Regions from separate parts of the Pantoea sp. y20 genome, predicted to be linked through region 3. Evidence: predicted binding sites of a transcription regulator. Region 3 holds the regulator's gene; each other region holds the start of a gene.

Region 1 (5,963 bases), 1.6 Mb from region 3:
ACTACTTCCTGAAAACCATTCAGGAATATTACCCGGATGATTGGGAGCTGTTAGCGCGCATCTCGATCATCGATGAGAACGACGGCCGCCGCATTCGCATGGCGTGGCTGGCGGTGGTGGTGAGCCACAAAGTTAACGGTGTGTCAGAGTTGCACTCCAACTTGATGGTGCAATCGCTGTTCGCTGACTTCGCGCGTCTGTTCCCGGGCCGTTTCTGCAATAAAACTAACGGCGTGACGCCACGTCGCTGGCTGGCGCTGGCGAATCCGGCGCTCTCCGAGGTGCTGGACGAGGCGATTGGCCGCAACTGGCGCACCGATCTTGGCCAGCTCAACGAATTGACCACGCAGATCGATTATCCGGCCTTTATCCAGCAGATCGCCGACGCCAAGTTTGCCAACAAAAAACGCCTGGCGGATTGGGTGGCGAAGAACATGGATATCGTGCTCGATCCGCATGCGCTGTTTGATGTGCAGATTAAGCGCATCCACGAATACAAACGTCAGCTGCTGAACGTGCTGCACGTTATCACGCGCTACAACCGCATCAAGGCCGATCCCAGCGCAGAATGGGTGCCGCGCGTTAATATCTTCGCCGGCAAAGCGGCGTCGGCCTATTACGTGGCGAAACACATCATTCACTTGATCAACGATGTCGCCAATGTGATCAACAACGATCCGCAGGTGAAGAACAAGCTGAAGGTGGTGTTCATTCCAAACTATGGCGTGAGCCTGGCGCAGATCATCATTCCGGCGGCGGATCTCTCCGAGCAGATCTCCACTGCCGGTACCGAAGCCTCTGGCACTAGTAACATGAAGTTTGCGCTGAACGGCGCGTTAACCATCGGTACGCTGGATGGTGCCAACGTTGAGATGCTGGAGCATGTCGGCAAGGAGAATATCTTTATCTTCGGTAACACTACGCCGCAGGTCGAGAAGCTGCGCACCGACGGTTACAACCCGCGTAAGTATTATGAGGATGATCCTGAGCTGCATCAGGCGCTGACGCAAATCGCCAGCGGGGTGTTCAGCCCGCAGGAGCCAGGGCGCTATCGCAATCTGTTTGATGCGCTGGTGAACTTCGGCGATCACTATCAGCTGCTGGCGGATTACCGCAGCTATGTGGATACGCAGGATAAGGTGGACAAGCTGTATCGCCAGCCGGATAAGTGGCAACGCAGCGCGGCGTTGAATATCGCCAATATGGGTTATTTCTCGTCGGACCGCACCATTCAGGAATATGCGGATGAGATCTGGCACATTTCGCCAGTGAGATTGTAAGGCGAGGATTGCAGAACCAAGTCGCCATGAATGGCGACCCTACGTGAACACCCAAATCGATACCCAAAATCATTTGGACGGCAGGAAGGCGGCAAATGAGCGAATCCCCGGAAGCTTACTTTAGTAAGTGACCGGGGTGAACGAATGCAGCCAACGCACCTGCCGTTCGAAGGATGAAGGGTATTATTTCAACGTGATGCTTTTGACGATCCCATCTGCATCGCTCTGTGCTTGCTGCTGATTATCTGCTGGCAAGGTAATTTGCAGCGTCAGCAGTTTGCCATCCACTTTCGCCAGAATCACCGAAGACCATGAGGTCTGATTGTTGGCAGAAATCACCGTATCCAGCTGCTGTGCCGGCTGGTCTTTCAGCGTCACCGCTTTGTTAGACACCACCTGCAGCTGTGGGTCGCGACCGCGCTGCTGCTGTTCCAGACGCTGTGCCAGCGCATCAAGCGCTTCGTTGGTGGGATCGCCGGCAATCACGATAATCGCGCGCTGACCGGTTTCGTCGGCATAGACGTGCATGTTGGTGGATTCAGAGCCGAGCTTGCCGCTCTTGTCAGACATGCCCGCCGGTAGAGAGAAACTCAGTTTGCCGTCCATCAGGTTAACCGTCTGGGCCGACTGGCTGGCGCTCGCACCGTTGCTGTTCGCTGCCGCATCATCTTTCTTCTGGTCACATGCCGCCAGGCCGATAACCAACAGGCCAATACCCACATATTTCACTACGTTACGCATTCTTTTCCCTTTTACATGATTCCAGTCAGCCGTTATACAAGCGGATTTAGTTAGCAAAAGCAACCGCCGGAGTGTCAGGAAATCTTAGCGTAATGCGGCATTTAGTGTATGTGCAATCAGCCGAAATTGATCTGCTGCTGCGCGGAACGTTCGGCTAAGCGCTTCAGCATGGCATTTAGCAGCACGCCGTAAGCGGGCAGGAAGAAGATCATGCAGATCAGCACTTTGAAGCTGTAATCCACCAGCGCGATTTCGACCCAATGCGTGGCCATAAACGGATCTGGGCTCTTGTAAAAGGCGATGAAAAAGAAGGCCAACGTATCGCTGATATTACCGAGGAACATCGCTGCCGCTGGCGCAATCCACCACTGCGATAAACGGCGCAAACGGTTAAAAACGTGTACATCGAGGATTTGTCCCAGCGCATAAGCCATAAAGCTGGCGCAGGCGATACGGGCAACAAACAGATTCACCTCTTCCAGTGATGCCCAACCTTGCCATTCGCCCTGATAGAACACGCAGGAAACAATGTAGGAGATCACTAGCGCGGGAATCATCACCGCCAGAATAATGCGACGTGCCAGCGGCGCGCCAAAGATGCGCACGGTCAGATCGGTGGCGAGGAAAATAAACGGAAAGCTAAACGCGCCCCATGTGGTGTGAAAACCGAAGATGGAAACCGGCAGCTGGACCAGATAGTTACTGGAGGTGATCACCAGCAGATGGAATAGCGATAGCCAAAACAGCGCATGCATGCGCTGACGTGCAGAGAAGTTAATCATTGTAAGCCTTTTTAGTGATGGGGTGAGGGAACCCAGATTCGTGCATTGGCACGGTGGTAAATAAAAAATCGGCGGCATCTTAACGCGTTGCGCAATTTATGCAATGGTTAATTTTAACGCAATCGTTATCGCCTTGCGTTGGCTTATTCGCGCGCTAGAATGAGCGCCCATTACCCACTACAGACAGAGAATCATGAGCGATCCCTTTTCTGCGCCTGACCATCAGCTTGATGCCCTTGGCCTGCGCTGCCCGGAGCCGGTAATGATGGTGCGTAAAACCGTGCGCAGCATGCAGGCCGGTGAAACCTTGCTGATCATTGCTGACGATCCCGCCACCACGCGCGATATCCCCGGTTTCTGCCGCTTTATGGAGCATGAGTTGCTGGCACAGCAGACCGAAAGCCTGCCGTACCAGTTTCTAATTAAAAAAGGCGCCTAACGCTGACGCAGCAAGCGCAGCGCGTTGGCTGTCACCAGTGCGGTGGCACCGGAATCCGCTAAGACCGCCAGCCACAAACCGGTGAAGCCGAGCAGCGTGGTGACCAGAAAAATCGCCTTTAATCCCAACGCCAGCGCCACGTTCTGACGAATGATGGCGCGCGTGCGCCGTGCCAGCACAATGGTGCGCGGCAGAATCGCCAGCTGATTTTGCGTTAATGCCACATCCGCGGCTTCCAGCGCCACATCGGTGCCGCTGCCCATCGCAATGCCGATGGTGGCGGCTTTCATGGCGGGCGCATCGTTAATGCCATCGCCGACCATTGCCAATGCGTGCTGTGTGCCTAACGTCCTCACCGCCGCAACTTTATCGGCGGGCAGTAAACCTGCGCGGTAATCGATGTTGAGCTTAGCGGCAATGGCCGCAGCCGCGCGTGGATTGTCGCCGGTCAGCATCATGCTGTTAACACCAAGCTTCTTCAGTTCAGACAGCGCGCTGAGGGCTTCAGCGCGCAACTGATCCTGCAAGGCTAACGCGCCAAGAACCTGCTGCTCCTGCAACAGCAGCACCACAGTTTGGCCTTGCGCTTCCAGCTGAGCAATCTGCTGCTGTTGTGCATTATCAAGATGGCTGACTTCGCGCGGCGTCAGCAGTTGATAGGTCACGCCATCTATCGCAGCACGAATACCACTGCCGGCCAGCGTTTGCTGCTGTGCAGCTTGCGGAAGCCTGAGCGCGCGCCGCTCGGCCTCGCTGACAATCGCCCGCGCCAGCGGATGGGTGGAACCCTGTTCAACGGCGGCGGCGATGGTGAGCAAGTTGTTTTCCGCCATCACGCCAAATGGCTGGATGTGGCTGATCTGCGGTTTACCGGCGGTCAGCGTGCCGGTTTTATCGAACGCCATCATATTTACGCGACTGAGCCGCTCCAGCGCCGCGCCGCCTTTGATCAGCGCGCCCTGACGCGCGGCAGCAGCCAGGCCGGAAGTGATGGCAGCGGGCGTGGAGATCACCAGCGCACAGGGGCAACCAATCAGCAACAGCGTCAGCCCTTTATAAATCCACGGCAACCACGCACCAAAACCCAGCAGCGGCGGCAGCACCATCACCAGCAGCGCCAGCAGCATAATGGCGGGCGTATAGATGCGGCTGAAGCGATCGATAAAGCGCTCAACCGGCGCACGATGGGTTTCGGCTTCCTCAATCAGTTGCAGGATGCGGTCAATGGCACTTTGGCCCGGCTGGGAAATGACTTTCAGCGTCACCAGACGATCAAGGCTGGTGGCACCGGCCATGATCTGCTCGCCTGGCTCACGCGCCACCGGCAACGATTCACCGGTCAGCGCGCTTTCATCGAAGCTGGCGCTGGCGTGCAGCAGTTCGCCATCGGCGGGTAAACGTCCGCCGGCCGCCACTTCAATCACATCGCCGGGCTGCAGTGCTTCTAAGCGGACGTTTTCCCGCTGTGTGCCGTTGATGCGCGTGGCGGTAGCGGGACGCAGCGCCATCAGCGCGGTGACGCCACGGCGTGCGCGTGTGGCGGCGTACGCTTCGAGGCGTTCACCCAGTTGAAACAGCAGCAGCACCATCGCGGCTTCGGCGTGCGCGCCAATCACCAGCGCACCGGCGGCGGCAATGGTCATCAGCATCTCAATGCTGAACGGCGAACCACTGCGCAGGAGCTTCCAGGCGCTGCGCGCGATCGGCGCTAAACCTACCAGCGTGGTGGCGATAAACAGGCGATCGCCCCAAACCGGCGAAAGCTGGCTCAGCAGCCAACTGGCGAGCATCAGTACGCCAAGCAGCAGCAAACCGGCGTTTTCCTGCCAGCGGCTTTCGGGTTGTGGCGACGATGGGGAATCACTGGCGCTCAGCGCGAAGCCGGCATTTTTCACCACCTGTTCAATGGTGGCGCGGATATCCTGGTCGGCATCGACCACCAGTTTTTCACTGGCAAAAATCACGCGTGCTTGCTGAACCTGCGGTACACGTTGCACGGCAGTTTCGATTTTACGCGCGCAGCTAGGGCAATCCATGCCCGCAATCTGCCAGCGGAATTGATGTGAAGAAAAGGCGGGCCTGTCGCTTTCGGCGTCGCTTTCGCCGCCTGGCGATCCGCTGTCGCTGTCACAGCAGCCGCAATCGCTGTCTGGCGTGATGGGCTGCGCTGCGGAGATGTTCAATGTTGCGGGTTTTACGCTGCGAATCGAGCATAGCGGCTGTGGCTGACGGTGTGATTTGCCACAGCGGCAAGGGTGAGCATGTTGATGCATGTAGCCTCCGGAATCAGGGGCGGGCTGTTGCCCGCACCCTAATGCTACACTCTGGAGTGGACTCCAGAGTCAAGCGGAAGGTAAGGTTATCTTCAGTAGAGCCACAGTGAACGCACAATCATGAAGTGACCGGCGAAGTAGCAAGCGGCGACGATGGCGCTATCGGCGCTGAAACGGCGGCGATAATGCGAGATAAACCAGACAATATTGGCTAACAGCAGCAACGCGGCACCCACCAGCAGCGAGAAACTGAAGTCAGTTGGACGGAAGAAGTAGTTCTCCGCCGCCATCCAGTTCATCACTAGCGTCATGCCGATCAAGGTGCAGATAGGCCAGCGCAGATCTTCCAGTTTGCTCCACAGAATCCCGATAACGATCACGCCAATGATCAGGAAGGTGAGGGGAATCGGCCAGAAGAAACTCATGGTCATGTGTGCGGCAAAACTGA
Region 2 (5,963 bases), 1.2 Mb from region 3:
CAGGCGGATTGAATCTTTTCCGCCACTGAGCTGTTGAATCGTTGATTGGCGTGCTGCACGGTAAAGCGCGCAAAGGTGCTGAAATCGGCATCCTGCGGCAGCGTTTTGTCGCACAGCGTGTCGTACCAGGCTTGACCGGCCTGTTCCCACGCAAAGCCGCCCAGCGCTTTAGCGGCGAGGTAAAAGGCGCGATTGGGAATGCCGGAATTGAGGTGCACGCCGCCGTTGTCGTCACGCGTTTCGATGTAGTGCGCCATATCGGCCGGTTGCGGATCTTTACCCAGCACCGGATCATCGTAAGCCGTTCCCGGTGACGACATCGAGCGCAATCCGCGCCCGTTGATGCCCTGCGCCAGTAAACCTTCGCCGATAATCCAGTCGGCCTGATCGGCGCTCTGCTTGAGGTGAAATTGCTTCACCAGCGAACCAAACACGTCAGACATCGATTCATTCAGCGCGCCTGCCTGCTGGAAATAGATCAATCCCGCTTCGGTTTCTGTCACGCCGTGCGTCAGCTCGTGCGCCACCACATCCAGCGCGATAGTGAAGCGATTGAAAATCTCGCCGTCACCGTCACCAAACACCATCTGCTGCCCGTTCCAGAAGGCGTTCTGATACTCCTTGCCGTAATGCACGGTGCCATCGAGCTTGAGGCCTTTATTGTCCAGCGAGTTGCGTTGGTAGATTTGCCAGAAGAAATCGTAGGTAATGCCGAGATAGTTCCAGGCTTCTTCGGCTGCAACATCACCATTTCCCGGCTGGCCTTCTTCGCGCACCAACGTGCCGGGCAGATTTTGCGTTCCTTCGGCGTCATAGATAGCACGCAGCACCGTGCCTGGCTGAGCGGTGGCGGTGCTTGCTGGTTTAGCGTTATGTTCGCCCATCAAGTGCTGGACGTGGGTGAGGGTGCGGCGCGCGTAGTCTTGTTGCGCGCCGGAGCAGTTATCAATGATATTGCGCAGAATGTAGGGAGGAATAACGCTGTAAGACATAAAAAAACTCCTGGCCGTTTAGGTACATGCCAGAAGTATAGTTTTCCCGCTATGAACGCGCTTTGCGGCTCCGGGATTTCTGCGGTTCGAGTGCGGTAACCTGGCTTTCCACCCAGCCATCGTCCAGCCGGGTGCGCAGCAAGTCGCCTTTGCTCAGCTGTTGGGTTTTCTTCACCACCTGACCTTGGGTGTCGGTGGTTACGCTGAAGCCACGCGCCAGCGTCGCCAGCGGGCTCACGCCTTCCAGCTGTGCCGCCAGCGTGCCAAAGCGCTGACGATTGTGATTGAGCTGCTTCTCCATGCCCTGCTGTAAGCGATAGTGCCATTGCTGGAGCTGCTGCTGAGCGCGCAGAATACGTCCCTGCGGCTGCTGGGCGTTAAGGCGTTGCAGCAGGCGATCCTGCTGACGATTGGCCACACGCATGCGCTGGTCCATTGCTTCACCGAGACGGCGCTGCAGCTGTAAGAGCGCGGTTTGCTGGCGTGCCAGACGCAGCTGTGGATGCTGCTGCTGCAAGCGGTGCTGAATGCGCGTGAAGCGACGCTGCTGCTGAGCCAGATAGAAATCCATCGCCATCTCCATGCGCTGCTGCTGCGACTGCAAACGACGCAACAGTTCAAGCTGATTACGGCTCACCAGTTCTGCCGCAGCAGACGGCGTCGGCGCACGTAAATCCGCTACGAAGTCAGCGATAGTGACATCGGTTTCATGCCCAACGGCGCTGACAATCGGCAGGCGGCTGGCAAAAATCGCCCGCGCCACGCGCTCGTCATTGAAGCTCCACAAATCTTCCAGCGAACCGCCGCCACGACCGACAATCAGCACATCACACTCATCGCGCTGGTTAGCCAGCTCAATGGCACGCACAATGCCAGCCGGCGCATCCACACCTTGCACCGCGGTGGGATAGATAATCACCGGCAGTGAAGGATCGCGTCGATGCAGCACGCGCAGCACGTCGTGCAGCGCCGCGCCGGTGGCGGAGGTAATCACGCCCACCTGACGCGCCGGATCCGGCAGCGGCTGTTTGAACTGTTGATCGAATAAGCCTTCCGCGGCTAAACGCGCTTTCAGCTGCTCGAATTGCTGCTGCAGCAAGCCTTCACCGGCCGGATGCATGCTTTCGATAATCAGCTGATAATCGCCGCGCGGCTCATACAGCGTGATGCTGGCGCGCACTAACACTTGCTGGCCATGTTGCGGACGGAAGGTGACGCGACGATTGCTGTTGCGGAACATCGCGCAGCGCACTTGTGCGCCATCATCCTTCAACGTGAAGTACCAATGACCGGAAGAGGGCTGAGTGAAATTTGAAATTTCAGCGCTGAGCCACACCAGGCCCATCTCATTTTCCAGCAGTTGGCGCACCGTGGTGTTCAGGCGGCTGACGGTAAAAATATTGGCGGTTGGCGGTAGCGACATGTGATGTAGATCAAATTTTAAATCAGAGGGTTAATCAACTGATACTACATTGCTTGCCCTGAGGATCAAGACATTTTCTGAAAAAACACTGGAGGCAATCGGTTTCGGCCTGTATAATGCCGCGGCAATATTTTATCTGTTTTAATCGCCCCCAGGTGGAGATATTGCAATGTTAAGAATCGCTAAAGAAGCCCTCACATTTGACGACGTTCTGCTCGTTCCCGCTCACTCCACTGTCTTACCGAACACCGCTGATCTCAGCACTCAGCTGACGAAAAACATCCGTCTGAACATCCCCATGCTCTCCGCTGCAATGGACACCGTGACCGAAGCCGGTCTGGCAATTGCGCTGGCGCAGGAAGGTGGTTTGGGCTTTATTCACAAAAACATGTCAATTGAGCGCCAGGCGGATGAAGTTCGTAAGGTGAAAAAACACGAAAGCGGCGTCGTTACCGATCCACAAACCGTGCTGCCAACTACCGCGCTGGCGGCGGTGAAAGAGCTGACCGAACGTAACGGCTTCGCCGGCTACCCGGTCGTGAACACCGACAACGAGCTGGTGGGCATCATCACGGGCCGTGACGTGCGTTTTGTTACCGACCTGACCTTACCAGTTTCCGCAGTGATGACCCCTAAAGAGCGCCTGGTAACGGTGAAAGAGGGTGAAGCACGCGAAGTTGTGCTGCACAAAATGCATGAAAAACGTGTTGAGAAAGCGCTGGTTGTTGATGACAGCTTCCACCTGCTGGGCATGATCACCGTTAAAGACTTCCAAAAAGCCGAACGTAAACCTAACGCGTGTAAAGATGCGGAAGGCCGTCTGCGCGTAGGCGCTGCGGTTGGTGCCGGTGCGGGCAATGAAGAGCGCGTTGATGCGCTGGTTGCTGCCGGTGTTGACGTGCTGCTAATTGACTCATCACACGGTCACTCTGAAGGCGTGCTGCAGCGTATTCGTGAAACCCGTGCAAAATATCCGAACCTGGAAATCATCGGCGGCAACGTTGCCACCGGCGCAGGCGCATTGGCGTTGGCGCAGGCCGGCGTGAGCGCGGTGAAAGTGGGGATCGGTCCTGGCTCAATCTGTACCACGCGTATCGTCACTGGTGTTGGCGTGCCACAGATCACCGCGGTTTCTGATGCGGTTGCCGCGCTGGAAGGCACCGGCATTCCGGTTATCGCTGATGGCGGCATCCGCTTCTCTGGCGACATCGCTAAAGCGATTGCAGCAGGCGCAGCGGCCGTCATGGTCGGTTCTATGCTGGCTGGTACCGAAGAGTCTCCGGGCGAAATCGAGCTGTATCAAGGCCGTTCGTTCAAGTCTTATCGCGGTATGGGTTCACTGGGCGCGATGTCCAAAGGCTCTTCAGATCGTTACTTCCAGAGCGATAACGCCGCTGACAAACTGGTACCGGAAGGTATCGAAGGCCGCGTTGCCTACAAAGGCCGCCTGAAAGAGATCGTGCACCAGCAAATGGGCGGCTTGCGCTCTTGCATGGGCCTGACGGGTTGCCAGACCATTGACGATCTGCGCACCAAAGCGGAGTTTGTGCGTATCAGCGGCGCGGGCATCAATGAAAGCCACGTGCATGACGTGACCATCACCAAAGAGTCACCAAACTACCGCATGGGTTCATAATCCCGTAAAATTTAGCGCCCGGCACCCGCCGGGCGCTTTTATTATTAAGTCCATCCCAATGGAAACGCCTCAATGACGACTGAAAATATTCATAAACATCGCATTTTGATCCTCGATTTTGGTTCTCAGTATACGCAGCTGGTTGCGCGCCGCGTGCGCGAGCTGGGTGTCTACTGCGAACTCTGGGCGTGGGATGTCACCGAAGAGCAAATTCGCCAGTTTAACCCGAACGGCATCATTCTCTCTGGCGGTCCGGAGAGCACCACCGAGCTGAACAGCCCGCGTGCGCCGGAATACGTGTTTAACGCGGGTGTGCCAGTGTTGGGCGTCTGCTACGGCATGCAGACCATGGCGATGCAGTTGGGCGGCAAGGTTGAGGGCTCTAACGAGCGCGAATTTGGTTATGCGCAGGTTGAAGTGCTGACTCAGAGCGCGCTGGTGCGTGACATCGAAGATGCGATTAGCGCAGCAGGTAAACCGCTGCTGGACGTTTGGATGAGCCACGGCGACAAAGTCACCGCCATCCCAGCCGGTTTCGAAACCGTTGCCAGCACCGAAACCTGTCCGTTTGCCATCATGGCTAACGAAGAGAAGAAATTCTACGGCGTGCAGTTCCACCCGGAAGTGACGCACACGCGTCAGGGCCTGCGCATGCTTGAGCGTTTCATTCGTGACATCTGCGGCTGTGAAGCGCTGTGGACACCAGCCAAAATCATCGAAGATGCGGTTGAGCGTATTCGTCAGCAGGTTGGCGATGACAAAGTGATTCTCGGTCTGTCTGGCGGCGTGGACTCTTCTGTGACCGCGATGCTGCTGCATCGCGCCATCGGCGAGCGTCTGACCTGCGTGTTCGTGGATAACGGCCTGCTGCGTCTGAATGAAGCTGAGCAGGTGCTGGAAATGTTCGGTGACCACTTCGGTCTGAACATCGTGCACGTTGCGGCAGAAGCGCGCTTCCTTGATGCGCTGGCGGGCGAGAACGATCCCGAAGCCAAACGTAAAATCATCGGCCGCGTATTCGTAGAGGTGTTTGACGAGCAGGCGCTGCGTCTGGAAGACGTGAAGTGGCTGGCACAAGGCACCATCTATCCTGACGTGATCGAATCGGCGGCTTCTGCCACCGGTAAAGCGCACGTGATCAAATCGCACCACAACGTGGGCGGTTTGCCGAAAGAGATGAAGATGGGCCTGGTTGAGCCGCTGAAAGAGCTGTTCAAAGACGAAGTGCGTAAAATCGGTCTGGAACTCGGCCTGCCGTACGACATGCTGTATCGTCATCCGTTCCCAGGTCCAGGTTTGGGCGTGCGCGTGCTGGGCGAAGTGAAGAAAGAGTACTGCGACCTGCTGCGCCGTGCAGACGCCATCTTCATCGAAGAGCTGCATAAAGCTGACCTGTACAACAAAGTCAGCCAGGCGTTCACCGTGTTCCTGCCAGTACGTTCTGTTGGCGTGATGGGCGATGGTCGTAAATATGATTGGGTAGTTTCACTGCGTGCGGTGGAAACCATCGACTTCATGACAGCGCACTGGGCGCACCTGCCGTACGATTTCCTCGGCCGCGTCTCTAACCGCATCATCAACGAAGTTAACGGCATTTCCCGCGTGGTTTATGATATTTCAGGTAAACCACCTGCGACGATTGAGTGGGAATAAATCCTGCTTTGATCACTGCGTAAAAACGAAGCCCGCTTAATTGCGGGCTTTTTTTTCAAACCTTCTGATGGCAAATCATTCGGCTAAATGTATCGCATAGTTCGTGAATACAAATCCCACCGTTTCGATGCAAGATAGCGGTTGATTTTTACTCATCAGGATGCCGTCGATGTTGCCTTTTAAAGCCGTACTGATCTCTTTTCTTTGCATCATCTTGCTTTCCTTAGGCGCGAGCTTGGCGCAGGCAACGCGAAGCGGT
Region 3 (5,963 bases):
AGGTCGTAATGCTCTTTACCCACAATCCAGGCGCGTTTTTTCGATTGCAAATTAGTAAGACGCGCGGCCGCGATGCGCAACGTATCTTTAAAATGCCGCGGTAATTGTTTATCCAGATGGTGTTTTAAAACGCGATGGAAGAACATATCAAGCTGTTCGCACTCCCACCAACCATCCATGTAACTTTCACCTAATCCGAGCGATCCTTCCTCGAGCACGCGTTTAAAAAAATCTGGATGCTTTACCTGAATATCCCAGGGACGAGTGCCATTAACTGCAATATCAGCACGCTCTAGCAGTTCATTGACGATCCGAAACCAGTGGTTTTCTTCAAGGCTCACTTCTTCTATAACAGATGAACTCATAGCTTCTCCATCACCTTCCGATCTGAACCTGAGAAAAAGAATAGCCAATTTCCCAAGACCTGTGAGAGAACTCACGGAAAATCCGTGCGCCAGAAATCCGACGTTTTACAGAGGCATGAATTTGAATAGAAAAGTTGGACGCCGCACTGGAGTATCGTGCAGACGCCATCCCGCGACAGTGTCGCTAAAGGTATTACATTTATATTATTGATTTAATACAGAATTACTGACCCACTGAGTATATGCTCACGCGGGTCAATATTCAACGGGTTATCGTTAGTTTGCTAACGAAAAGCGTTGGCTTAGAGATTATCTTCGCAGGGACGGGAAGTGTGGGCAATATCACTTTGTGCGTTTGCCGATCGCTGGCAGACAAAGCCCACCCACGCCAGTACCACGGTGGCCACCATCACTAATGTGGTGTTGAACAGCGCCTGCTCAAGGCCGGCGGAGACCAGCAGGCTGGCGACAAAGCACAATCCTAACTGGAATAAATTCTGTAATCCTGCCGCTTTACCGGTGGCGTGCGGGAAGGGCGCTAATGCGCTGGCCACCACAATCGGATAGATCGCGCCATTGGCCAGCGCCATGCCGCAGAAGGGCATCAGCAGCACAAACAGCGGCGCTGAAGGCATCAGGGCGATGACAAACAGACTTAGGATGCTCAGACTGTACAGCACCAGCAACCACGGCAGCAGTTGCGCGCCCTGATAACGATTTAACAGCGCGCGGCAGCCAAAGCCGCCAATCAGAAACGCAATGGTCTGCGGAATATAGCTCAGGCCAATATCGCCCGGCGTCAGGCCAGCTGCGGCGAGAATGAAAGGTGAGCCCGTCAGCCACGCGAAAAAGCTCGCCGAACATGCCGAATAGATTAAGACGTTACCGCTGTAGACGCGGGTACCTAGCAAAGTCAACCAGCCGGGTTGTTTGCCTGAGGCGACTTTCTCGCGCTTAGGTGAGGTTAACTGCAGCGTACCGATCAGCAACACTACGGCAACCAGCGTCAGCGTGATAAAGATGCTGCGCCAGTGGAAGTGGCCGATCAGCCAGGCGCCGAGCAGCGGTGCCAGCGCCGGAGACAGCGCAACCAGCGGCATAATCGTTGCAAACACTTTATTGGCTTTCGCTTTTGGGTAGTGATCCACCACCAGCGCCTGCCAGCTTACGGCAGCCGCACACACGCCAATCGCCTGCATAAAACGCAGCGCCAGCATCAGGCGGACATCGGTCACCCACAGCATTCCCAGACAACCGAGGGCGAAGATGGCAAGGCCCGCCAGCAAAATCGGCTTACGTCCATAACGATCTGATAGCGGTCCCCAAAATACCTGGGCACAGGCAAAACCGCCGAGAAACAGACTCAGGCTGGCGCTGATGGTGCCGGGTGCGCTAGCAAAATCACGCTGCATATCGCCAAAGGCGGGCAAATACATATCCGTGGCAAGAAAGCCGAGCATGCTGAGCACGGCGAGATAAGGCATAAATGCTTTAGACGACAACATGTTGATTCTCTTTTGGGCAGGGTGAACGCCGGGGAGTGTAAAAGGATGCGGCGCGCTTTGTGAAACGCTAATATTTGCATGGTGCTGTTAAAATTTTTGAAGGCAAATTTATGTGGTCAGAATATGCGCTTGAAGTGGTGGATGCAGTAGCGCGCACCGGCAGTTTTAGCGCGGCAGCGCAGGAACTGCATCGCGTGCCCTCTGCCGTCAGTTATACTGTGCGCCAGCTGGAAACCTGGCTGGCGGTGCCGCTGTTTGAGCGCCAGCATCGGGAAGTGGTGATGACAGCGGCGGGCGAGCATTTTGTGCGGGAAGGCCGATCTGTTATCAAAAAAATGCTGGCCACTCGCCGACAGTGTCAGCAACTGGCAAATGGCTGGCGCGGCGAGTTGAGCATCGCGGTTGACTGCATTGTAAAACCGCAGCGCACGCGACAGTTAGTGAAGGACTTCTATCGCCATTTTCCCGATATGGAGCTGATTATCAGCTACGAAGTGTTCAACGGCGTGTGGGATGCGTTGGCTGATGGTCGGGTGGATGTGGCGATTGGCGCAACCCAGGCCATTCCGGTGGGCGGACGTTTTGCCTTTCAGGATATGGGCGCGCTGAACTGGCGTTGTGTGGTGAGCCCTGATCATCCGCTGGTTAACAGCAAGGAGCTGGATGATGAAACCTTGCGGGCGTGGCCATCGCTGGTGCTGGAAGATACCTCGCGTGCGTTACCGCGCCGTATGACATGGACGCTGGATAATCAGCGGCGGTTGGTGGTGCCAGAGTGGGAAACCGGGATGGATTGTTTGCTGGCAGGATTGTGCGTCGGCATGGTGCCTGGCCATTTGGCGCGTCCACTGCTGGACAGCCAAAAACTGGTCGAGCTGGCGCTACCGCAGGCGTTTCCGGACAGTCCGTGCTGCGTCAGCTGGTCAGAACAGCGCGCGTCACCGGCGCTGGCGTGGTTACTGGCTTATCTCGGGGATGCGGAAACGCTGAACCACGAATGGCTCAGCGAAGTGTCGGCTTAGCGGCGGTAGTCGCGGAACGGACCGTACGCCACCGAACGGCGTTCAATCAGCGTTGGTTGGACTTCGATAGTTTGCGGATCTTCGCGCTTGCTGGTGATGCGATCCAGCAGCATCTCCAGCGCTTTTTCGCCTAGTTCAGCTTTCGGCTGGTGCACGGTGGTGAGCGCTGGTGTGAAATAGCGCGCGTTGCGCACGTTATCGTAGCCAATCACCGAGATATCCTGCGGTACGCGCAAACCCATCTCATCAGCAGCGCAAATCGCGCCCATCGCCATGATATCGCCACCGCAGAACACCGCGGTTGGACGCTGTTTCTGATTTAAGATCTGTTGCATCGCCAGATAGCCCGATTCAGGCTCAAAGTCGCCCTGAACCACCCACTCGGGACGCACCGTAATGCCCGCTTCGTTCATTGCCTGCAGGAAGCCAGCATGACGTCCACCGCCGGTGTTGCGCTCCATTTGGCCAGGAATGGCACCGATATCGCGATGGCCACGTTCAATCAGATAACGCCCGGCGAGATAGCCGCCCTGAAATGCATTGTCCTGCACGGTATCGGTGAAATCACCGCGTGATGCACCCCAATCCATCACCACCATGGGGATATTGCGGTTCTCTTCCAGCATCTGCAGCAAATCGTCTGGATATTCCGAACACATCACCAGCAGACCATCGACGCGCTTTTGCGCCATCATCGACAGGTAAGCGCGCTGCTTTTGCAGATCGTTGTGCGCATTGCCGAGAATCAGCGTATAGCCGCGTTCGAAGCAGCGATTCTCCACCGCTTCGATAATTTCAGCGAAGTAGGGCGCTTCGCTGGAGGTCGCCAGCAGACCCAAGGTTTTAGTGTGATTGACTTTGAGACTACGCGCCACGGCACTCGGCGAGTAGTGTAATTCTTTGATCGCTTCCCATACGGCGTTACGCGTCTCTTCCGCAACGAAACGCGTTTTGTTGATGACATGCGAAACCGTGGTGGTTGAGACACCCGCGCGTTTTGCGACATCTTTAATTGTTGCCATGAAAATGGTGCTCCTGGGCTTATCGCAACTTACTGATAAGTATATTGTTAAACGTTTGCGTCTGCTAATGCTTTTACAGCCCAAAAAAGCGGGCAAAACGGCATGTTCAAGCAGGCAAAATCACTTCATCACGCTGTAATTACAGCCTGCGCAAAATCTGTTGCGCAACGAAAGGCGGCGATTCTAGCAAGCTGGCGCGGATAACACGAGATTTTTGCCTATTGCTATGCGAAAATCGTCTTAACCCTAATAATTGTGCGACTAAGGAGTTGTGATGAATACCGACCTGAAGCTGGCGCTAATGACCACTGTTGGCGCACTGTTGATGATTATCGCTTTCAGCTTTACCGCGATCATGCACTAACAAAAAAGCCGGAGCTGACAACAGCATCCGGCTTTTTTATTTCTGTTGCGCAACAACTAGCGAATGGTTTTTGGCGTCATCATACGACGCGCGCCCACATAGTGTTTCTGCCAGTAATCCTCACCCAATGCGCTAATCTGAATATCTTTGCCGGTACGCGGCGACTGAATGAATTTGCCATTGCCAAGATAAACGCCGACATGGTCGGCGGTACCGCGATTGTTGATGCGGAAGAACACCAGATCGCCTTTCTCCAGCATTTCACGCTTAATCGGTGCCGCATCACGCAGGTGATACATCTCATTGGCGGTGCGTGGCAGTTTGAATTTCACCAGATCTTTATAGGCGTACCATACCAGGCCGCTGCAATCGAAACCAGTGTGTGGCGAAGCGCCGCCCCACTGATAAGGTTTGCCGAGTTGACCCATTAATTTGGTCATCGCCGTTTCACGCGCTTTTTGATAACGCTGACGGTGCGCTTTACTCATTTTGATGCCGGTCAGCGCTAACGCTTCATCATCGACGGCGATCTCGGGCGTTTTCTTCGCTAAACGTTGATGACCGTATTTCTTAGCAGAGAGTTTCAGCGGGGATTTTTTGCTGGTGGTTTTGTGCAGCGCGATGTCTGTTTTGCTCTGTTTTTTGAGCTTGAATTTTTGAACAGCGGTCAGACGCGATTTTTTGGTGGTGGTTTTTACCGGACGTCGTTTGCGGCGCTCGTCTTCACGTGCGCTCTTTTTCTCTGCTTTAAGCGAACTGGCGTTAACGGGCGCATGCGGAGATGCAGCGGCCACATTAAAGAACAGTTGGGCAAAAGCCAGTATGAAAAGCGTAATTAGTAGACGCATAATCCGATTACAGGTTAAGCAGGCTGAATCATAGCAGACTGCATTAAAGTGAGAGAAATCTGATCAAGTGACCAGCGCCGAGGCAATTCTAATCCACTTTTTTTACAAAAGGTAAGGCCTTTTTCTATTAATATGTTACCAGATTGATTCTGTAGCAAAAATGAGCGATTTCAGCTGGTTAACACAGCGAAATTATTGCTAATTATTAATTTATTAATGCCAATTAATGATATGAAAATGTTATTTGTCATGCGTTAACTTAACAAACATGGCGATTAGCCAGTGCAAACGCAAAATCCCGTTTTCAGTCCGGGAGCGAAATCGCTACAATAAACAAACACGAAGTAGAAGATTAAGGAAGGCAATAATGAGTACTGTTGAAAAAATTCAGCGTCAGATCGCAGAAAACCCGATTCTGCTGTACATGAAAGGTTCGCCAAAGCTGCCAAGCTGTGGTTTTTCGGCGCAAGCCGTGCAGGCGCTTTCTGCGTGTGGCGAGCGTTTCGCTTACGTGGATATTCTGCAGAACCCGGATATTCGCGCTGAAATGCCGAAATACGCTAACTGGCCAACCTTCCCGCAGCTGTGGGTCGACGGTGAACTGGTCGGCGGCTGCGACATCATCGTTGAGATGTTCCAGCGCGGTGAACTTCAGCCACTGCTGAAAGAGACCGCTGAGAAGTATAAAGAAGCGGAATAATGCAGAAGGCCGACACATGTCGGCCTTTTCTTTAGTTACCCGGCAGACGCCTCATCTGCGGATTCTTCACTAAAAGCCAGCGGCCAGCCGCCCAGGCGTTTCCAGCGGTTCACCAACTCACAGAACAGCGTCGCGGT
Region 4 (5,963 bases), 240 kb from region 3:
GGAACTGCACAAACGCGTGCTGGCCTTCCTTATCAAATTTGTAATCAGCCGCGCTGGCCGTCAGGCTGGCGCTCAATAATCCGGCCGCTGCTACTGCCAATAATGTCTTCTTTAGCATGTTACTTTTCCTTTTCAGAGATTAACGGGATGCGGTAACCCAACATCCTTTTCAGTGTCACATCACGGTCGATAAAATGGTGTTTCAGGGCTGCCAGCGCGTGCAGTGCTGAGATCAGCACCAAACCCCACGCCAGCCAAAGATGAATGTCACCCGCCAGATCCGCTTGTTGCGCGGCACCGCTGAACAGGGCGGGAACCGCGAACCAGCCAAATACGGAGATCGGTTTGCCATCGGCGGTGGAGATGAGATAACCGGTGAACAGCAGCACCAACAGTAAGCCGTATAACAGCCAGTGCGCGGCGGTAGCGCTGCGTCGTACGGCGGGCGAATAACTCGCCAACGGTTTGGGCGGCGGTGAAATAAAACGCCAGCCGAGGCGCAGCAGCAGCGCAGCGAACAGCAGAATGCCGATGCCTTTATGAATTTCGGGCGCATCGTGATACCAGCCATCGTAATAACCCAATCCGACCATCCACAAACCCAGCGCGAACATGCCGTAAATAACCAGCGCCATAAGCCAATGCAATAAAATCGAGACAGCGCCGAAATGCTGTGTGGAATTACGCCACATTAAAATCACCTGGAATGAAATAAGTGGTAATGAGCATCTACATTTTGCAATGAAAGATCAATTAACCTTACTTTTCTATAAAGTTGAAAATCATCTTCGGAATAAATGAGGATTTAATTAAAACTCAGTCAGAATAATTGAAGGGATAGCTTAAAAGGCGGGGCTTATTGCGAAGTATTGCATATTCACTACACCAAATGCGGCATAGCGCTGCGCTGAATGTTGATATAGGTAATTAACTGTCAGTTTGTGTCAATTTCGCCGGCACAGGATTAGTACCGGCAAGTATGGTTTAGTTAAATCGCGCGAGGGAGAAAGGCGCAATATCGAAAGAGAACGGTTTGTTCTGCGCAAATTCACTGGCAAGTTCACCCAGCACGCTGGCGAATTTGAAACCGTGTCCGCTTAAGCCGGTGATGATCAGACGATTAGGCTCGCCCGGCAGCGTATCGATAATGAAATCTTCGTCCGGCGTATTGTCGTAGCTGCAGGCTTCACCATGCAAACAGACGCCCACGCCCGGCAGGAATTTACGCAGGAAGTTAAAAGATTCGTTGCCGTCTACCGCGATGCTGCCAAAAGGTTTGCGATCGGCCGGCGTTTGCATCAGCTGTCCGCCATCGTGACGTCCCACTTTCAGCGCGTTGTTATCCGCCGGGAAGCCGTAAAAGTGGCTGCCATCGCTCATCTCCACGGTAAAGCCGGGGAATTTATTGTTCTCGCTGTAGCGACCATCTGCCTGATACCAGGCGAAAACTTTGCGCACGGGCGCAACCGGCAGATCGGCGACCAACTGGCTCACCCAGGTACCGGCGCTGACCAACAGTTTACGCGCGCGGAAAATGCCATCGCTGGTGGTGACTTGCTGCAGATCGCCGTCACGACCTATCTCTGTCACCGGACAGTTAAACAGCTGCGCGCAACCGGCCTGTTCCGCCAGCTGCACCCAGCTGCGCACCGCTTGCTCACATTTGAGGAAGCCGGAGTTGGGTTCGTACACGCCGATGTAGCCATCCGGCACTGTGAACTGCGGCCAGCGCGCGCGCACTTCATCGGCTTGCAGGATTTTCACATCCAGCTGCCACGCTTTCGCGCTATCGATAACATTTTGAATAAAGGAGGAGGTGATGGGCGCTAAGTTGAGGATGCCGCTGCGATGCATGATGCGCTCGCCGCTCTGGCGTTCCAGCTCATCCCAGAGTGTCTGTGCGCGTAGCACCAGCGGCACGTAGCGTTCACCTTCACCATACGCATGGCGAATCAGGCGGGTTTCCCCATGATGTGTGCCCTGGCTGTGCGGCGGATGGGCGCTATCAATCATCAGCACCGATAAGCCAGCCTGCGTGGCGTAAAACCCTGCTGCTGCGCCGACCGAACCGCTTCCCACCACAATCAGATCATAAACCATAACGACATCACTCCAGCAAAACAGCGAAATTTTTCAACAGCATATCAAAAGAGAGCGCCCATGAAAAAGGCACCCTGTTGGGTGCCCTTTCACGCGATAGTAGAAATTAATGCTTTTGATTGTCGCGTAGGTACTGCTCGGTAGACTCTATTTTTGCAATGCCAGCTTCGAGTAGAGAGATGAACTGTCTGGCTACGTCGGTAGTCAGCCAGTAGGTCGGACCCACGTCAGCTTCTTCTTCTTTCTGCCCCTGCGAGGAGAGCGAGTGCAGGCGAATCATCATGGCGTCATAACTGTCTACGGTGCTGATGTCCCATCCTACCAACGGATGAGTCTGGATGACGTCTTTATTTCTGTCCATTATAACCTCCGTATTACTCGTTAAACGAAGTGCTTCTTGAGGTTCAATGCGGCTGTATCGTGCACTAGCGAAACAATTATAACATGAAATAGCGGGTACAATAGTTAAAAGGTATGACGAACCTAAACAGAGTAAAAATAAACGCGGTTAACATTGCCGTTTAATCGAATAATAAAATGCCCGCAGCGTCAGGCATTTTATTGGAATTATTACTGGCAACACTGACGAAGTTATCGGCTTTTATAAGGGAAAACTTTAGGCCGAAAAAGGGGGCACGTTTATGAGTGTGGCTCGACCGGCAGCAGGCCGTGACGTTTCTGAATCTCTTCCGCCAGCCGGGTAAAATGCTGCTGTAACTGCTCGTCATGGTTCTGGTTTTGCGCTTCCAGCGTCAGATTGTGGACCAGCAACTGATTGGCGCGATCGTCGAGACAGAAGGTCAAGGTGGCAAACGCATTTTCTAATACGGTTAAGCGGCGCTGTTGCTCAGCAATAAATGCCAGCAATTCTCCGAAGGTCATCGCCTCTTCTGGTTTTTCAGTAGTCATGTAAAACACCTCCTGTAAGCATGACGAGGCAAGAATAGGGGATCGTTTAACATGAGTCTAGATGCAGGAAGTTTTTCTGGCGAGAGGGAAATAAAAACAAAAAAGCCGGATAGCGATACCCGGCAAAAACGGCACAGTGGCAGTTAATCGTTATTGAACCAGTCGTCAGCGCTTTCCCAGGTTTCTTGTAACAGTTCGCTGATGCGTTCGCGTGACTCTTTACAGCCACCAAACACGCTGAGTTGGTTGCCGCCGGCATAACGCACTTTGACGTGATGATCATCGTCGGGGAAATCCTGCGTAATGCGACGAACCAGTTCGACGCTGAGTGCATCCAGTGCACCCGCGGGAAGGGGCGAAGTTTTTGCTACGGTAATTTCAACACGCATAGAAGCCTCCGGAATAATATACTGTTTATTTGTACAGTATAAATTTCCCGAAGGCAAGCAGCAGATCATTATTCTTTGATGCGCCAGTTCAGCGTTTCACCAGCAAGGAAAGGCACCAGCGTGTCATCTGCCAGCGCAATGCTCTCTTCAACCTGCCAGGATTCTCGCACCAGCGTCAGCGTGCCTTCATTCAGCGGCAGACCGTAGAAGTTCGCGCCGTTCTCCGAGCAGAAGGCTTCGAAATGTTCCAGCGCATTCAGCTCCTCAAACACGGTGGCGTACGCCGGCAATGAGGTCGGCGCATTAAACACGCCGGCGCAGCCACAGCTGGCTTCCTTGAGGTGACGCAGATGTGGCGCGGTATCGGTACCGAGGAATACGCGACGATTCCCGCTGGCAACCAGCTTGCGCAGCGCTTCCTGATGGATATTGCGCTTCAGAATCGGCAGGCAGTAAAGATGCGGACGCACGCCGCCCACCAGCATGTGGTTACGGTTGAACATCAGGTGCTGTGGCGTAATGGTGGCGCCCAGCAGATCATTACCGGCTGCCAGATACTCCGCCGCTTCTTTCGTGGTGATGTGCTCCATCACCACTTTCAGCGCCGGGAACTGTTTACGCAGCGGTTCCAACACGGTTTCAATAAAGCGCGCTTCGCGATCAAAAATATCGATGTGAGAATCGGTCACTTCGCCGTGCACCAGCATTGGCATGCCGATCTGCTGCATGCGATCCAGCACCTTAGCGATGGCGGCGATGTTGGTCACGCCGTGGCTGGAGTTGGTGGTGGCGTGCGCAGGATAGAGTTTGGCGGCGGTAAAAGTGCCGTCACGGAAGCCGCGCTCGATCTCATCGGGATCAAGTGAATCGGTGAGATAGCAGGTCATCAGCGGAGTAAAAGCGTGCTCAGCAGGTAACGCAGCCATGATGCGCTCGCGATACGCCACGGCAGCGGCCACGCTGATAATCGGTGGAACCAGGTTTGGCATGACAATCGCACGACCATTTACTGCGCTGGTATAAGGCAGTACGGCGTTAAGCATCGCGCCATCGCGCAGATGGATGTGCCAGTCGTCAGGGCGGCGGATGGTAATGTGCTGAGGTTGGGCTGTCATTCAAAAAGACTCCGGCTGAGAAGAAAACGAGAGGCACGTTTAGGCCGGGGAGTAATCATAAGGATGTGGGCAACCGTTTGCACGGGATTTTATTGTGACAAACAAAAACCGCACCGGAAGGTGCGGTTGCGCGGATTAATCTGTAAACGGAATCACCAATTGGCCCGGTTTCACTTCAATTCCTTTAGCAAGTTTCTTCGCCAACGCTTCGCCTTTGCTGCGATCGGCACTCAGCACATAAGCAGGTCTCTCGTTAAAGTAGCGCTTCAGCGACTCATTGAGATATGGCGTGAGGGTTTTCATGATCGATGCCATTTTCTCCGGCTGCACCTGCGCATCGACAATCTCCATGTCATGCAGATAAATCGCGCCTTCCTGTGCGTTGTAAACCGGCTGCGCCTTCATTTTCAGCAGCATTTCGGCCTGCTGCGGACCAAACAGCGAGCTGACATTGATATTGGCTTTACCCGAGAGCGTTATTTTGCCGGGTTCTTCACGGCCAATCTGGCTGTTGAGATCGCTCAGCACAATGTGCGCATTCACCAGCCCGGAAACGCCGATATCTTTTTCGAAGTTATTGCGCTTTTGCAGCGCCTGATTCACTTCCTGTTCGCTGATGGTGTATTGCGTCAATTGGTTACAGCCGCTGAGTAGCACGGCAAAAAGCAGAGCGAAAAGCCCGGTAAGCGCCTTTTTCATATTGTCCTCATCCTGATCGAAACGGCAAAACAGCCATAGCCTGCCTGAATCAGCGGCATGTGTCACCAGGAGAGAGATGAGAAGCGCCGCAGCGCCTCTCAGGGATGAAGATTATGCGGCGATGGAGGAGAGCAGATTAACCTGGGTTTGTTTCGCCATGTTGTCGCGATAATCGGCAACGCGGCTTGGCCATTCAATGCCGTTGACCAGCGTTAAGGAGCGCAGCAGCGGGAACAGATGAATATCATCTTCCGACAGTTCGCCATTTACCGCATTGGGTTTGACGATCAGCTTGTCGAGCTGACGCAAATCGTCGCTGATGTTTTTGATTAAGCCCGGCGCGTGTTTACGCAACTCGCTGAAATCGCCCACGCTGGCCTGCTTCTTCTCGCTGAAGTAGCTACGCGCTTCCGGCGTAGCGAATTCGGCGAAGGAGGCATCGGCGATGCGCGGCAGCAGCAGCTTATTGACGTAGCCATTCACGTGGCGCAGCCAGTCGCTGATCGCAGGATTGCTTTTGCCATTGAGCAGCGGTTGGTGATCGTATTTATCTACCAGGCGCACAATATCCATACTTTCCGGTACAGCGCTGCCGTCGGCCTGTTGCAGAATCGGCGCCATTTTCTGGCCGATCAATTTTTTCGGCGTTTGCTCGTCGTCATTCAGCATAACGATGAGTTCTAATGGCAGATTTTTTAAGCCGAAAATCATGCGTGCTTTGACGCAGAAAGGGCAGTGATCGTAGATGTAG

What was found. Region 3 encodes PurR, which represses purine synthesis genes. Its sites were predicted from a motif close to CANGCAAACGTTTGCNTG; they were not measured.
Positions count from the first base shown of each region.
Region 1: the regulator PurR is predicted to act here: its motif matches at 2,919-2,936, upstream of tusA (sulfurtransferase TusA).
Region 2: the regulator PurR is predicted to act here: its motif matches at 2,507-2,524, upstream of guaB (IMP dehydrogenase).
Region 4: the regulator PurR is predicted to act here: its motif matches at 4,580-4,597, upstream of pyrC (dihydroorotase).

Region 1 is NZ_CM142816.1:332,785-338,747, forward strand. Features, by position in the region: gene glgP (glycogen phosphorylase) at 1-1,280, shown strand, start outside; gene ACYAC5_RS01480 (DcrB family lipoprotein) at 1,464-2,021, opposite strand; gene ACYAC5_RS01485 (7-cyano-7-deazaguanine/7-aminomethyl-7-deazaguanine transporter) at 2,138-2,803, opposite strand; gene tusA (sulfurtransferase TusA) at 2,997-3,242, shown strand; gene ACYAC5_RS01495 (zinc/cadmium/mercury/lead-transporting ATPase) at 3,239-5,515, opposite strand; gene ACYAC5_RS01500 (lysoplasmalogenase) at 5,608-5,963, opposite strand, start outside.
Region 2 is NZ_CM142816.1:3,064,515-3,070,477, reverse strand. Features, by position in the region: gene ACYAC5_RS14330 (M4 family metallopeptidase) at 1-992, opposite strand, end outside; gene xseA (exodeoxyribonuclease VII large subunit) at 1,042-2,415, opposite strand; gene guaB (IMP dehydrogenase) at 2,585-4,051, shown strand; gene guaA (glutamine-hydrolyzing GMP synthase) at 4,124-5,704, shown strand; gene ACYAC5_RS14310 (hypothetical protein) at 5,780-5,917, opposite strand; gene ACYAC5_RS14305 (DUF3750 domain-containing protein) at 5,874-5,963, shown strand, end outside.
Region 3 is NZ_CM142816.1:1,884,028-1,889,990, forward strand. Features, by position in the region: gene cfa (cyclopropane fatty acyl phospholipid synthase) at 1-365, opposite strand, end outside; gene punC (purine nucleoside transporter PunC) at 668-1,870, opposite strand; gene punR (DNA-binding transcriptional activator PunR) at 1,981-2,892, shown strand; gene purR (HTH-type transcriptional repressor PurR) at 2,889-3,914, opposite strand; gene cydH (cytochrome bd-I oxidase subunit CydH) at 4,189-4,278, shown strand; gene ACYAC5_RS08905 (C40 family peptidase) at 4,335-5,126, opposite strand; gene ACYAC5_RS08910 (Grx4 family monothiol glutaredoxin) at 5,491-5,826, shown strand; gene rnt (ribonuclease T) at 5,862-5,963, opposite strand, start outside.
Region 4 is NZ_CM142816.1:1,648,193-1,654,155, forward strand. Features, by position in the region: gene ACYAC5_RS07690 (YceI family protein) at 1-118, opposite strand, end outside; gene ACYAC5_RS07695 (cytochrome b) at 120-692, opposite strand; gene solA (N-methyl-L-tryptophan oxidase) at 985-2,100, opposite strand; gene bssS (biofilm formation regulator BssS) at 2,207-2,461, opposite strand; gene ACYAC5_RS07710 (hypothetical protein) at 2,740-3,009, opposite strand; gene dinI (DNA damage-inducible protein I) at 3,153-3,398, opposite strand; gene pyrC (dihydroorotase) at 3,467-4,513, opposite strand; gene ACYAC5_RS07725 (lipoprotein) at 4,649-5,212, opposite strand; gene grxB (glutaredoxin 2) at 5,324-5,963, opposite strand, start outside.